Regions from separate parts of the Ensifer sp. CCNWLY38 genome, predicted to be linked through region 1. Evidence: predicted binding sites of a transcription regulator. Region 1 holds the regulator's gene; the other holds the start of a gene.
What was found. The regulator LexA, encoded in region 1, represses DNA repair genes until DNA is damaged. The targets are predictions, from matches to a motif close to TGTTCNNNNTGTGTTCNG.
Positions count from the first base shown of each region.

Region 1 (5,596 bases):
TCGATCGGCGGAGCCGGCTCAACCTTCTCTTCGAGCGCGCGCCAGAATGGCGTGAACACGCGATAGGGCCCACCGGTCGTCGTCAGCAAGCGCATGGGCTCGTGCAGCAATTGCCCGGCAAAGCTCTCGGCCGCGATGCCCTGAGCCGCGAGTGCTTTCTTCAGGGCAATATCGGTGGCGATGCCGCACGAGTCGTAGCGGCGATTCCAATGGACGCGCTTCGCTCCCGATCGGCGCGACACCTCGCTGAGGACGTCCAACGGGTCGCCGGAGCGGAGAATGAGTCGCGAGCCGAGCCGGCCCAGTCGAGCCTCCAACGCTTCCAGCGAATGGTGCAGCCACCATTGCTGTGCCGTGCCCAGCGGACCGTTGCCGCTTTCGTCCGGCTCCCGGATATAGAGTGGAATGACGGCAGCCTCATCGGCCGCAGCCGCAAAGGCCCTGTTGTCGCCAAGGCGCAGGTCCTTGCGGAACCAGACGATGATGGGAGCCCTCGTTGTCATAGGTACCGTCTAGGACTGGGATTGATCACCGGGAGAAATTAGGCGCAAAATGAAAAAGAGCCATTTGCATTTTCTGCAAATGGCTCTTTTCGAAACTGGCTCCCCGGGCCGGATTCGAACCGGCGACCTGTCGATTAACAGTCGAATGCTCTACCGCTGAGCTACCAGGGATCATCCGCGCCGCTGTTTCGCTGTGCGCTTCAGAAGTGAGGCTGCTAATACGCATGCTTTTCCGATTTGCCAAGCGGTTTTTTCAAAAAAAATGACAAGTTCGGTTGCGAGGCTGTGGAGAAGTCCCCAATTGTGGGAAAAGATGTCGGATAGGGAATGATGAATAAAAACAGGAAGCAGAAGCATTTCGGGATTGATCCGCAGACGCGTCAGATCGTGCTCGGGAAGTGGCGCATCACGCTGCCGGAATCGCCACTGCTACGTATCCTGCTGGGCTCGCTCCTGGTGTTTTTTGGTTTTCTCGGCTTTCTGCCGGTGCTCGGCTTCTGGATGATACCTCTGGGCCTCATCGTCCTTTCGCACGATATCCCCTCCGTCCGCCGTCGCCGGCGTCGCCTGGCTGTCTGGTGGGCGCGCTGGCGCGGACGAGCCAATTCTTCGAACGGCTCTTGAACCGGAGCTATTGCGCGCTTTTCGGTCAACGCATCCGTCCCGGATGCCTCTGCTTCGATTCCCTGCCGATTGATCCTCAGTGAAGCGGCTGAACCCTTTGTTGAGGGAGGCCGCCGAAAACTTTTCGGCAACCCATCAAACGCATAATGCGGTCGCGAATCAGGATGGGGACGCATGGCCAAAGCCACTACGAAACGTCGAAGCCGGAATTCCGGTCGGAGCAGGGGAAAACAAGGCGGTATGGCGCCGTGGTATCTGGCCGCCGCACTCACTGTCGGCGGCGTGGTCGCTTACGATCATCGCGCCGAACTGAAACATTGGCCGGTGGTATCGGACGTGGTGGCGTTCACGTCGCGCCACGAATCGAAGCCGAAGCCCGTTCGCGTCGCGCAGAAATCGGACGAGCGTCCCGCGCAACAGGCGGAGAAGCAGAAACCGAATCTGGTGACAAGAGTTGCCCTTGCCGCTCCGGTGCCGTCCGTCGACCTCGGCACCAACGCGCCGACACCTGTGGTGCGGCCGAACGAGGAAGTGAAGACGGCATCCATTCGCGCGGACCAGTTTTACTTCTGCGGGATTCGCAACGACAACTGCGTGATCGACGGCGCCACCTTTCTGTACCACGGCGAAACGATCCGCGTGGCAGACGTCGATGCGCCGCGTATTCGCCAGGCAAGCTGCGACAAGGAACGTTCGCGCGGCTTCTATGCCAAGCAACGCCTGCGCGAATTGTTGAATGCGGGTGACTTCAGGCTGGAAACGGCGAGCGGTCGTCAGGATGCCAAGGCCGGTGAAAAGCTGCGGTTGGTCACCCGCGGCGACCAGTCTATCGGGCGCGTGCTGGTCACCGAGGGGCTGGTCCGGCCGTGGACGGGACACGCGACGCCCTGGTGCTGAGGCCACCCAGATGCGATCGGCGGAGGTTCGCGATCGCTCTGTGGAAAGTATCCGTCTTACAAATCGACGGCGCGTTTTTCGGAAAATGCCTCTTGCGGTTTTTCTGCAATCATTCTAAATCCGCGCCAACGCTCGGTTATCCGAGCTGTGAGGCCTCGTGGCGGAGTGGTGACGCAGAGGACTGCAAATCCTTGTACCCCGGTTCAATTCCGGGCGAGGCCTCCAATAACTCTCACCTCATTTTAGTGTGAATAGACGTTCTGCCTTAGGGCAGGGCGATTGTGTGGTTGCCTGCCCACGCCCGCGCAAGCCACATCCATTAGCTATACGTTGGATCTTATCGCTTCGGTGAAATCGGTAGAGGGGGAACGATGACTCCGCTGACATCAGCCGCATCGGTAGCGTCCGTCATCATCAAAACGGAGGCAATGGCATATATGAAGACGAAACTTGTCCTGACGGCCTTGGCCCTCTTCGCTGCGACCACGTTCGAGGCGCAGGCAGAGGACCTGGTTTTCAAGCTGAAGAACAACACAAACGCAGTGCTGACGAACTTCTATACGTCGCCTGTGGGCGTCAATGAGTGGGAAGACGATGTTTTCGGCCGGCAGGTGCTGAACCCCGGGGAAGACATGGAGATCACCATCGCCGACGGCCGGGAGGTCTGCAAGTACGACATGCGCTTCGAGTTCGAAGAAGGCTCCGGCCTCGATACGACCGAAGACATGCAGGATCTCTGCGAACTCGGCGAATACACCATCCACGAATAAGAGGCGCGCCTTCAGGTCGCCTTCAATTAACAGAGCCTCGCCACCGCAAGCGGTGGCGAGGCTCTGTCGGATGCCAGGTTTCCCTCGGAATCAGTGGTAGCGGCGGATCAGCCCGACGAGCTTGCCCTGGATCTTCACCCGATCGGGCCCGAAAATCCTTGTTTCGTAGGCAGGGTTCGCGGCTTCGAGCGCGATCGATGCGCCCTTGCGCCGGAAGCGCTTAAGCGTCGCTTCCTCATCATCCACGAGCGCCACGATGATATCGCCGGGATTGGCCGTATTGGCATTGCGGATGATCACCGTGTCGCCGTCGAAGATGCCGGCTTCGATCATCGAGTCGCCCTTAACTTCGAGAGCATAGTGTTCGCCATTGCCGATCATGTCGAGCGGAACGGTAATGTCGTGCGTGTTGTTCTGGATGGCCGAGATCGGCACACCGGCAGCGATGCGGCCCATGACCGGCACGGAAACCGATGTGTTGTCGGCCACTGGCGCGGGCTTCGGCGGTGCGGCAGGGGCTACCGCCGGCGCCTTGCCGAGGCTGCCTTCGATCACGCTGGGCGAGAAGCCGCGGCGAGGCTGCTGCTGGCTGGATGCGTAAGCCTCCGGAAGCTTGATGACCTCAAGCGCGCGAGCCCGGTTCGGCAGACGGCGAATGAACCCGCGTTCTTCGAGTGCCGTGATCAGGCGGTGAATGCCGGACTTCGACGCCAGGTCGAGCGCATCCTTCATTTCATCGAATGATGGTGGGACGCCTGACTCCTTCATGCGTTCGTGAATGAAGAGAAGCAATTCCTGTTGCTTGCGGGTCAGCATGGCACGTCGCTCCCAGAGGCGTGAAACAAATCAAGAACAGACACTATCTGTTCCATATGTGTTCCGCAAGTGCCTAAAATTCCGTGAATTCAGACAATTGGCGCGTCTGTGCGTGTCGATTGGTCACTTTTACGGGAGCAGAGCGGGTTTGGGCGATGATCGCGCCCAAAAGGAGGGCGGCGGCGTAGCGCATTGCGCGACGTCACTGCGATTCGAACGAATCGCGAGCGTTTCGTGCAAAGAGGCTAGGCCGGCTGCGTGGCGGCGCAGGCGTCTTCGAATTCCTTCACCGTCTCGGCGCTGTTGTCTTCCGGAAGTACGGCATCCGCCGCATCGGTCGCGACCGGCGTGTCGCCGTCATAGATGAAAGACTGGATGTAGAACGCGATCGCACCCTTCCACACGTTGCGTCCATCAATTTGATGGCACGGCACGGCGCTCTCGAAATCGGTCTGAAGTTCGTCCACCGTGGCGGCGCTGAGCTTGACGTCAGGCATATTGGGCGATGCGACTATCGAAGCGAGAAGCAGGGCGGCAAGCACGGTGATCGTCCACTTTGATGCAAGGGTGGGACTACGGGGCGGTTAACGATGTGAACCGCGCTTTCGTTCCGAAGTCCAGCAAGCTTGGCGATCACTGTCATGTGTTCAACAGCTCTTTGAGTGCAGGCTGTGGCCGTTTTGCGCCAGGGCACGCCGCGGCAAAGCCCTGACGCGCCCTCCGCGCCGCAATCGCTTCGGTTGCGCCAAGTCGCGGCCTCGCTGCTGGCGTGCAAAAATCCGTGTTGTGAAGATGCCGCACCGTCTCGACAGGTTGTAAAAAAACGATAACTTTGCGGGGAAAGTAGGGTGGTTGCATGCATAGATTGTCGTTGGCGGTTCTCTGTCTGTTGGTGGCGGCGGGGGCGGCCTCTGCTGAAGAAGGGCGTTCGAATATCTGGAAGGAGGTCAATGCCTGGACGGTGGGCTCGGATCCGTCCTTGGGCGGCTCGTGCTATGCGGCGACGAGCTACGACGGCGGAATGATCCTTCGAATCGGCTTCTACCCGAGAGGATCGGCGAACCTGGCGTTTCTTTCGATCGGCAACGCCGACTGGAAATCGATCGAGCCGCAGCGGGAGTATGACGTCGCCTTGCAGCTCGACCGTGGCCGCCAGTGGCCGGCTGTCGCGTTCGGCCTGGACCTCACGGGCTCGAAGGCTCTGGTCGTCAACTTCTCCAACACCGACTTCTTCACCGAATTCGTGCGCAAGAACACGCTGGCGCTGGCGTTCGAAGGACGCGTCGTGGCGAGCCTCAGCCTGCGCGATTCGATGAAGGCCGTCAGCGAGATGTTCAAATGCCAGGAGGCGGTGATTGCGTTGATGCCAAACGGCGGGCAGGGGGCGGCCGCCGATCCCTTTGCGGGCGCCGGCGGGAATGCGCCAAACAATGACCCCTTTGCTGGCGGCGGCCAGACCAAGTCGTCGAAAGATCCCTTCGCCATGTGATCTTTGGCGTGAGCGTCGGTCCGCGGGGAGAGGTGAATATTCCTAGGATTTTGCGTGGGTGCGGCTCACCCACCCTCGACAGTAACGCGGCGACCTTTCAAAATGCGGGCAAACGGGGGATTTGCATGCGTAGATTGCTGTTCGGATTTGTGAGCTGTCTGATGGCCACGGGACCGGCCGTGGCTGAGGAGGCCGAGATCATCAAATGGAAGGAAGTCGGCGGCTGGACCGTTGCTTCCGACACGTCGATGGAAGGCTCGTGTTTCATCACGTCGATGTTCGAGGGCGGGGTCATATTGCGTCTGGGATTCTACCCCAAGGGCTCCGAATCACCGCTCTACATGAGTTTCGCCAGCGACGACTGGAAGTCGCTGGAGGTCGGCAAGGACTATGACCTGACGTTCCGCTTCGACAAGAGCGATCCGTGGAGTGCGGCGGCGACCGCCGCCGGCGACGAGAGCGGCAAGTTCCTCTTCGTGAACGTCACCGATGCGGAA
Region 1 covers NZ_JBBBBO010000015.1:175,166-180,761, forward strand. The annotation lists gene V7S54_RS28015 (cryptochrome/photolyase family protein) at 1-503, opposite strand, end outside; tRNA gene V7S54_RS28020 (tRNA-Asn) at 600-674, opposite strand; gene V7S54_RS28025 (hypothetical protein) at 834-1,127, shown strand; gene V7S54_RS28030 (thermonuclease family protein) at 1,302-2,024, shown strand; tRNA gene V7S54_RS28035 (tRNA-Cys) at 2,176-2,249, shown strand; gene V7S54_RS28040 (hypothetical protein) at 2,462-2,794, shown strand; gene lexA (transcriptional repressor LexA) at 2,885-3,610, opposite strand; gene V7S54_RS28050 (hypothetical protein) at 3,856-4,152, opposite strand; gene V7S54_RS28055 (hypothetical protein) at 4,467-5,099, shown strand; gene V7S54_RS28060 (hypothetical protein) at 5,261-5,596, shown strand, end outside.

Region 2 (5,596 bases), on a different contig from region 1:
GAGGCGTCGTCCATCAGCTTGTCGAGGTCGGCCTGGCTGACGACGATCGGCAGAATGCCGTTCTTGAAACAGTTGTTGTAGAAGATGTCGGCAAAGGACGTGGAGATCACGCAGCGGATGCCGAAGTCGAGCAGCGCCCAGGGGGCGTGTTCGCGCGACGAGCCGCAACCGAAGTTGTCGCCGGCAACCAGGATCTTGGCGTTCTGGTAGGCGGGTTTGTTGAGCACGAAGTCCGGGTTGACCGAGCCATCCTCATTGTAGCGGGCTTCGGCGAAAAGGCCCTTGCCGAGGCCGGTGCGCTTGATCGTCTTCAGGTAATCCTTCGGAATGATCATGTCCGTGTCGATGTTGACGACGGGGAGAGGGGCGGCGACACCGGTGAGCTTGACGAATTTTTCCATAACTTCAGGCCTTCGATTTCAGAAGAATGTTGCGCTAGCGTTTAGATGAGTTTTGCGCCGAAATGAAGGAAAATCTATCCAAACACGCTTCACCGGGCGGGTGAAAATGCCCGCCCGGCGAGAGCTTCGTCCGGATTTCGATTGTCGGGAAGGACTTAGCCTGCCTTCACAGGGCTGTTCATCGCCCAGAGAACGCCGAAAGGATCGCGGAGCTGGCCGTAGCGGTCGCCCCAGAACATCACCTCGATCGGCATCACCACTTCGGCGCCGGCGGCAACGGCACGGTCCCACCAGGCATCGATGTCCTCGACGGTGAGCGTCAGGGTGAAGGCCTGCGGCTTTTCCAGCGGATGGCCATATTCCGGATAGGCATCGGCCAGCATCAGCGAGCTGCCGTTGACATAGAGATGGATGTGCATCGTGCGGCCCTGCTCGTCGAGCGGATGCCGGTTGACCTCCTTGGCACCGAAGGCGCGCTGGTAGAATTCGGATGCCTTGGCGGCGCCATCGACCTGAAGATAGGGCAGAAGCCCGTTCAGGACCGGTGCCGGCTGCGTCGTTTCGGTTTGCTGCGTTTGGGTATCCATCGGGTTTCTCCATCCTTTATGACGAGCCAGGAGTAGGCTGCCTGTCTCAAGGACGGGCGCGGAACGCCCGATCCGACATGGGGATGGAAAAATTTCGCAGCCGGCTGAATGCGGCTTTGGATGGACGGCAACAGGGGCTCGAGCCGATCACGGATCGGCTCGATTGCGGATCACTGCGATCGCCGGGATCAGAGGTCGATGATCGTGCCGCGACCGTCGTTCCAGATGCGCATCTCGCGCTGGCCATGAGCGGCGCCTGCGGCAGCCGGGCGCGCCGTGGCGCGGGCTGGCCTGAAATTCAGCCTTGCGGCAATGGCGCTGCCGATCACGACGACGGCGGCGATGCCGGCCAGTGCCAGCGCCAACGAAGCGGTCAGCACGAAGGCCGCAAACGTGATGGTCAGGGCTGCGGCCGTAAAGAGAACAGAGCGAATGCTTTGCATAATCGTCACCTTTCTGATGGCGATGTGGTGGTTCGGGCCTGCACTTGCAAGAGGCGGGCTTTCGAAAGAGGTGCGGCGGTTCGCCTCGCCTTGCGGAACGGGGCAAAGGCGGGCACAACTGGGGCATGAGCAAATCGACAGAACATCACCCCGTGCGCCTGCGCCGCTCGGTGCTTTGTGTGCCCGCTGACAACGCCCGGGCGCTTGCCAAGGTCGCCGAACTGGCGACCGACGCCGCGATCTTCGATCTTGAGGACGCGGTTGCGCCTGAACGCAAGGTGGAAGCACGCGCGGCGCTGGTACAGCACCTGACGGCGAACCGGCCGGATTGCGAGATCGTCATCCGCATCAATGCGCTCGGTTCGGGATTTGGCCAGGACGATCTCGCTGCGGTGCTTGCGGCCAATCCCGACGCCATCCTCCTGCCGAAGGTCGAAAGCCCGGCGGATATCCAGGCGGCGGCCGACTGGCTGACCGAAAACGATGCGCCGGAGACGCTGCGTCTCTGGGCGATGATCGAGACGCCGCGCGGCGTCATCAACGCGCCTCTCATTGCCGAGACCGGCCGCACCTTCGGCGGCCGGCTCGATTGCTTCGTCGTCGGCCTCAACGACCTGCGCAAGGATACCGGCGTTCCGGATCGTCCCGGCCGTCCCTATCTGATCCCCTGGCTGATGCAGATCCTGCTGGCCGCGCGCGGCGGCGGCCTCGACGTCATCGACGCCGTCTTCAACGATTTTCGCGACGCTGATGGTTTCGACGAGGAATGCCGGCAGGGCCGCGACATGGGCTATGACGGCAAGATGCTGATCCACCCGGCCCAGATCGGCCCGGCGAACGAACGTTTCGGCGTCGAGCAGATCGCCGTCGACGAGGCGCGTGCGATCATCGCTGCCTTTGCGCTCTCGGAAAACGCCGGCAAGGGCGTCATCAATCTCAACGGACGGATGGTCGAGCGGCTGCACCTCGACCAGGCCGTGATGCTCGCCGCCAAGGCGGATCTCATCGAAAAACGAAAGACAAGATCTTGAAACTCTATCGCTTCCTGACCGGTCCCGACGACGCTTCCTTCTGTCACAAGGTGACGGCGGCGCTGAACCTGGGCTGGAGCCTGCACGGCTCGCCCACCTATGCCTTCAATGCCGACACGCAGCACATGCAGTGCGGCCAGGCGGTGTTCAAGGAGGTCGAGGGCAAGGATTACACCCCGGATATCAAGCTGTCGGAACAGTAAAGCGGACCGTCAGGCACGTTTGTCCCTCACCCTAACCCTCTCCCCGCAAGCGGGGAGAGGGGACGAGGGCCGAAGCTCCGTCGTCACTTGGTGTTGTCCTCTGCGGGAGCGGTTCTTGGAAACGAGCGGTTGCCGCGCGTTTCCTTCGCCCCGCTTGCGGGGAGAAGGTGGCCGGCAGGCCGGATGAGGGGCAAAGCGAAACGGTGAGCTTGTCAGCCGCCGACGTGCTCGACGCTCGCCTCGATCCGCTCCATGTCGTCGTCGGAGAGGCCGAAGTGGTGGCCGATCTCGTGGATCAGCACATGGGTGATGATGTCGCCCAGCGTCTCTTCGTTCTCTGCCCAATAATCGATGATCGGGCGGCGATAGAGGGTGATGCGGTTCGGAAACTGGCCGGTTTCCATGGTGAAGCGCTCGCCGATGCCGCGGCCTTCGAAAAGGCCAAGCAGGTCGAAGGGCGTTTCCAGTGCCATATCCTCAAACACGTCATCGCTCGGGAAATCGGCAACTTCGATGACGAGGTCGGTCGTCAGCTGGCGGAATTCCTGCGGCAGGTGGCCGTAGGCTTCCAGCGCGAGCTGTTCGAAGGTGGTAAGCGTCGGTGCGTGGCGTTCCCGCCAATCATCGGTCTGGTCAATGCGGGCCATAGGCACTCCTTGTTGCCCTCCATATAGCGATTTTGCCAGTGTTTTTCGAGTGTTGAATTCCGCGGGTATAGGCACAGGAATAAATTCTTAGAATTGGCTGTTGACTCATTTAGGAAGCTCTGGAATCTAATAGAACATAACATGAACATTTATGATGGGAGTTGACCGTCATGGTCGACAAAGCCGTGGAGCGGGAGACGGTACTTTCGCTCCGAGAGACCATAGCCAGGATCGAAAACCGTCGGCTTCCGGGCGTCGTGCGAGCCGCCAAGGCGGCCGATCCCGGCGGCTTCCGTCAACGCGAGGAAGATGAACCCGGCCGCCGAGCGCTTGCGCTCGGCGTAGCGGATCTGGACGACCTTCTCGAAGGCGGCCTACCGCTCGAGGGCATGACGGAAATCCGCAATGCCGAGACGCGCGATGCTGGTGCTGCCGCCGGTTTTGCCGCGGCACTCAGCGTGCTCTGCCAGCAGGCGCGGCTCGAAAAGGGTGAGCCGGCAGCTCCGGTTCTCTGGATCAGCCAGTCGAAGGCTTCCAACGAGGCGGGCATGCCCTATGGATTGGGTCTCAAGGCCTATGGGCTCGATGTCCGTGGCCTCGTCTTCAGCCTGCCGCGAACGGTAAAGGACGCGCTGTGGATCGCTGAAGCCGCCCTTTCCGTCCCGAGCTTCTGCGCTGTCATTCTCGAAATTCGCGGCAATCCTGGCGCCCTTGCGCTCAGCGAAAGCCGGCGCCTGCACGTGCGCTCACGCGCCGGCCACGTCCCCCTTCTGCTCCTGCGCCAGTCCGGGCACGAGGAGGCCAGCAGCGCCTTCTTCCGCTTCCTCGTCGAGCCGGCGCCGGCGCGCGAGCGTCCCCTACCGGATGGATCGATGCTTCGCGGCAGCATCGGCCATCCCGTCTTTCATGTCATCGCCGAGAAGAGCAGAGCTCCTGCGCCGCTCGGCTTCCTGCTGGAGTGGAATCCCCATGACCGCCGCCTTTACCCCGTCGAGCCCCTACCAGCCGCTGCTGCGGCAGATCCAGAACCAGCGCATTCTGTCGCTCGCCTTTCCGCATCTTCCGGCCGATCGGGTCGCGCGCAAACGCTGGGGGAACTCGTGGCTTTCCCGCGGGCGTCCTGAGCATCCGCCCGTCGTCTTCGCCGACAAGGTGAAGAGCGCGATGCGCCTCGTCGCCCTCGATGGTTTCGCCGAGAAATGTGGGTTTCACATTGGCCAGGGCGTTGCCGAAGCACGGGCCATGTGTCCCGAGATCGACGTGCTGCCGGCCGATCCCGCCGCCGACCGGGCTCTGCTTGAAGGGCTTGCGGATTGGTGTTGCCGCTATACGCCGCTCGTCGCGCTCGATGGTGACAGCGGTCTCTTTCTCGATATCACCGGCTGCGCCCATCTCCTCGGTGGAGAAAAGGCGCTGCTCGACGATCTGCTTGCCCGCCTCTTTCACTTAGGGGTCGAGGCCCGGGCGGCGATCTCCTCGTCCGCCGGTCTTTCCTGGGCGGTGGCGCGTTTCGGCTCCGACGGCATTCTCGCCCCGGACGAGGCGGCGCGGGTGCTGGCGCCGCTGCCGATGGCGGCGCTCCGGCTGCCGCAGGAGACGATCGAAACGCTTGGCCGGGTCGGGCTCAAGCAGATCGGCGACATCATCGAGGCGCCGCGCGCACCGCTTGCCCGGCGGTTCGGCGCAACCCTGCTTCTGCGCCTCGATCAGGCACTGGGACGGGAGGACGAACCACTGTCGCCACGGCTGCCGGTCGCCGCCCTTTCGGCCGAGCGCCGTCTCGGCGAACCGGTCCAGGGCGAAGGCGATATTCTCGGCCTGACGGAAGAGCTGGCGATGCGGCTGAAACCGGAACTGGAAAAGCGTGGGCAAGGCGGACGGCTGTTCGAGCTTCTGCTCTTTCGCGTCGATGGTGCCGTCTTCCGCATCGCCGCCGGTACATCCTCGCCGCTCAACGAGCCGCGGCGTGTCGCCGGTCTTTTCCGCGAACGGCTGCAGGCGGTGCACGAGGATCTTGATGCGGGCTTCGGTTTCGAGATCCTCAGGCTCTCGGTGCCGAAGAGCGAAAAATACGAAGTGATGCAGGAGGATTTTTCCGGCACGCCGGATCGCGTGCGTCCGCTTGCCGCCTTTGCCGACCGGGTGATGGCAAGGTTCGGGGCGGAGAGCCTGCTGGTACCGACTCTCTCGGAAAGCCATGTGCCGGAGCGGGCGGCAAGTTTCCGCCCACTCACGGACCTGGGGCTCATGAGCAAGGCCCAGGGAGTGGAGAACATCCCGGCGC
Region 2 covers NZ_JBBBBO010000005.1:266,165-271,760, forward strand. The annotation lists gene leuD (3-isopropylmalate dehydratase small subunit) at 1-401, opposite strand, end outside; gene V7S54_RS13290 (VOC family protein) at 557-988, opposite strand; gene V7S54_RS13295 (hypothetical protein) at 1,177-1,431, opposite strand; gene V7S54_RS13300 (HpcH/HpaI aldolase/citrate lyase family protein) at 1,557-2,462, shown strand; gene V7S54_RS13305 (DUF1737 domain-containing protein) at 2,459-2,665, shown strand; gene V7S54_RS13310 (metallopeptidase family protein) at 2,878-3,312, opposite strand; gene V7S54_RS13315 (ImuA family protein) at 3,483-4,436, shown strand; gene V7S54_RS13320 (Y-family DNA polymerase) at 4,477-5,596, shown strand, end outside.
Region 2: V7S54_RS13315 (ImuA family protein) is a predicted target of LexA. The motif match lies at 3,443-3,460, and genes of this name have one in related genera.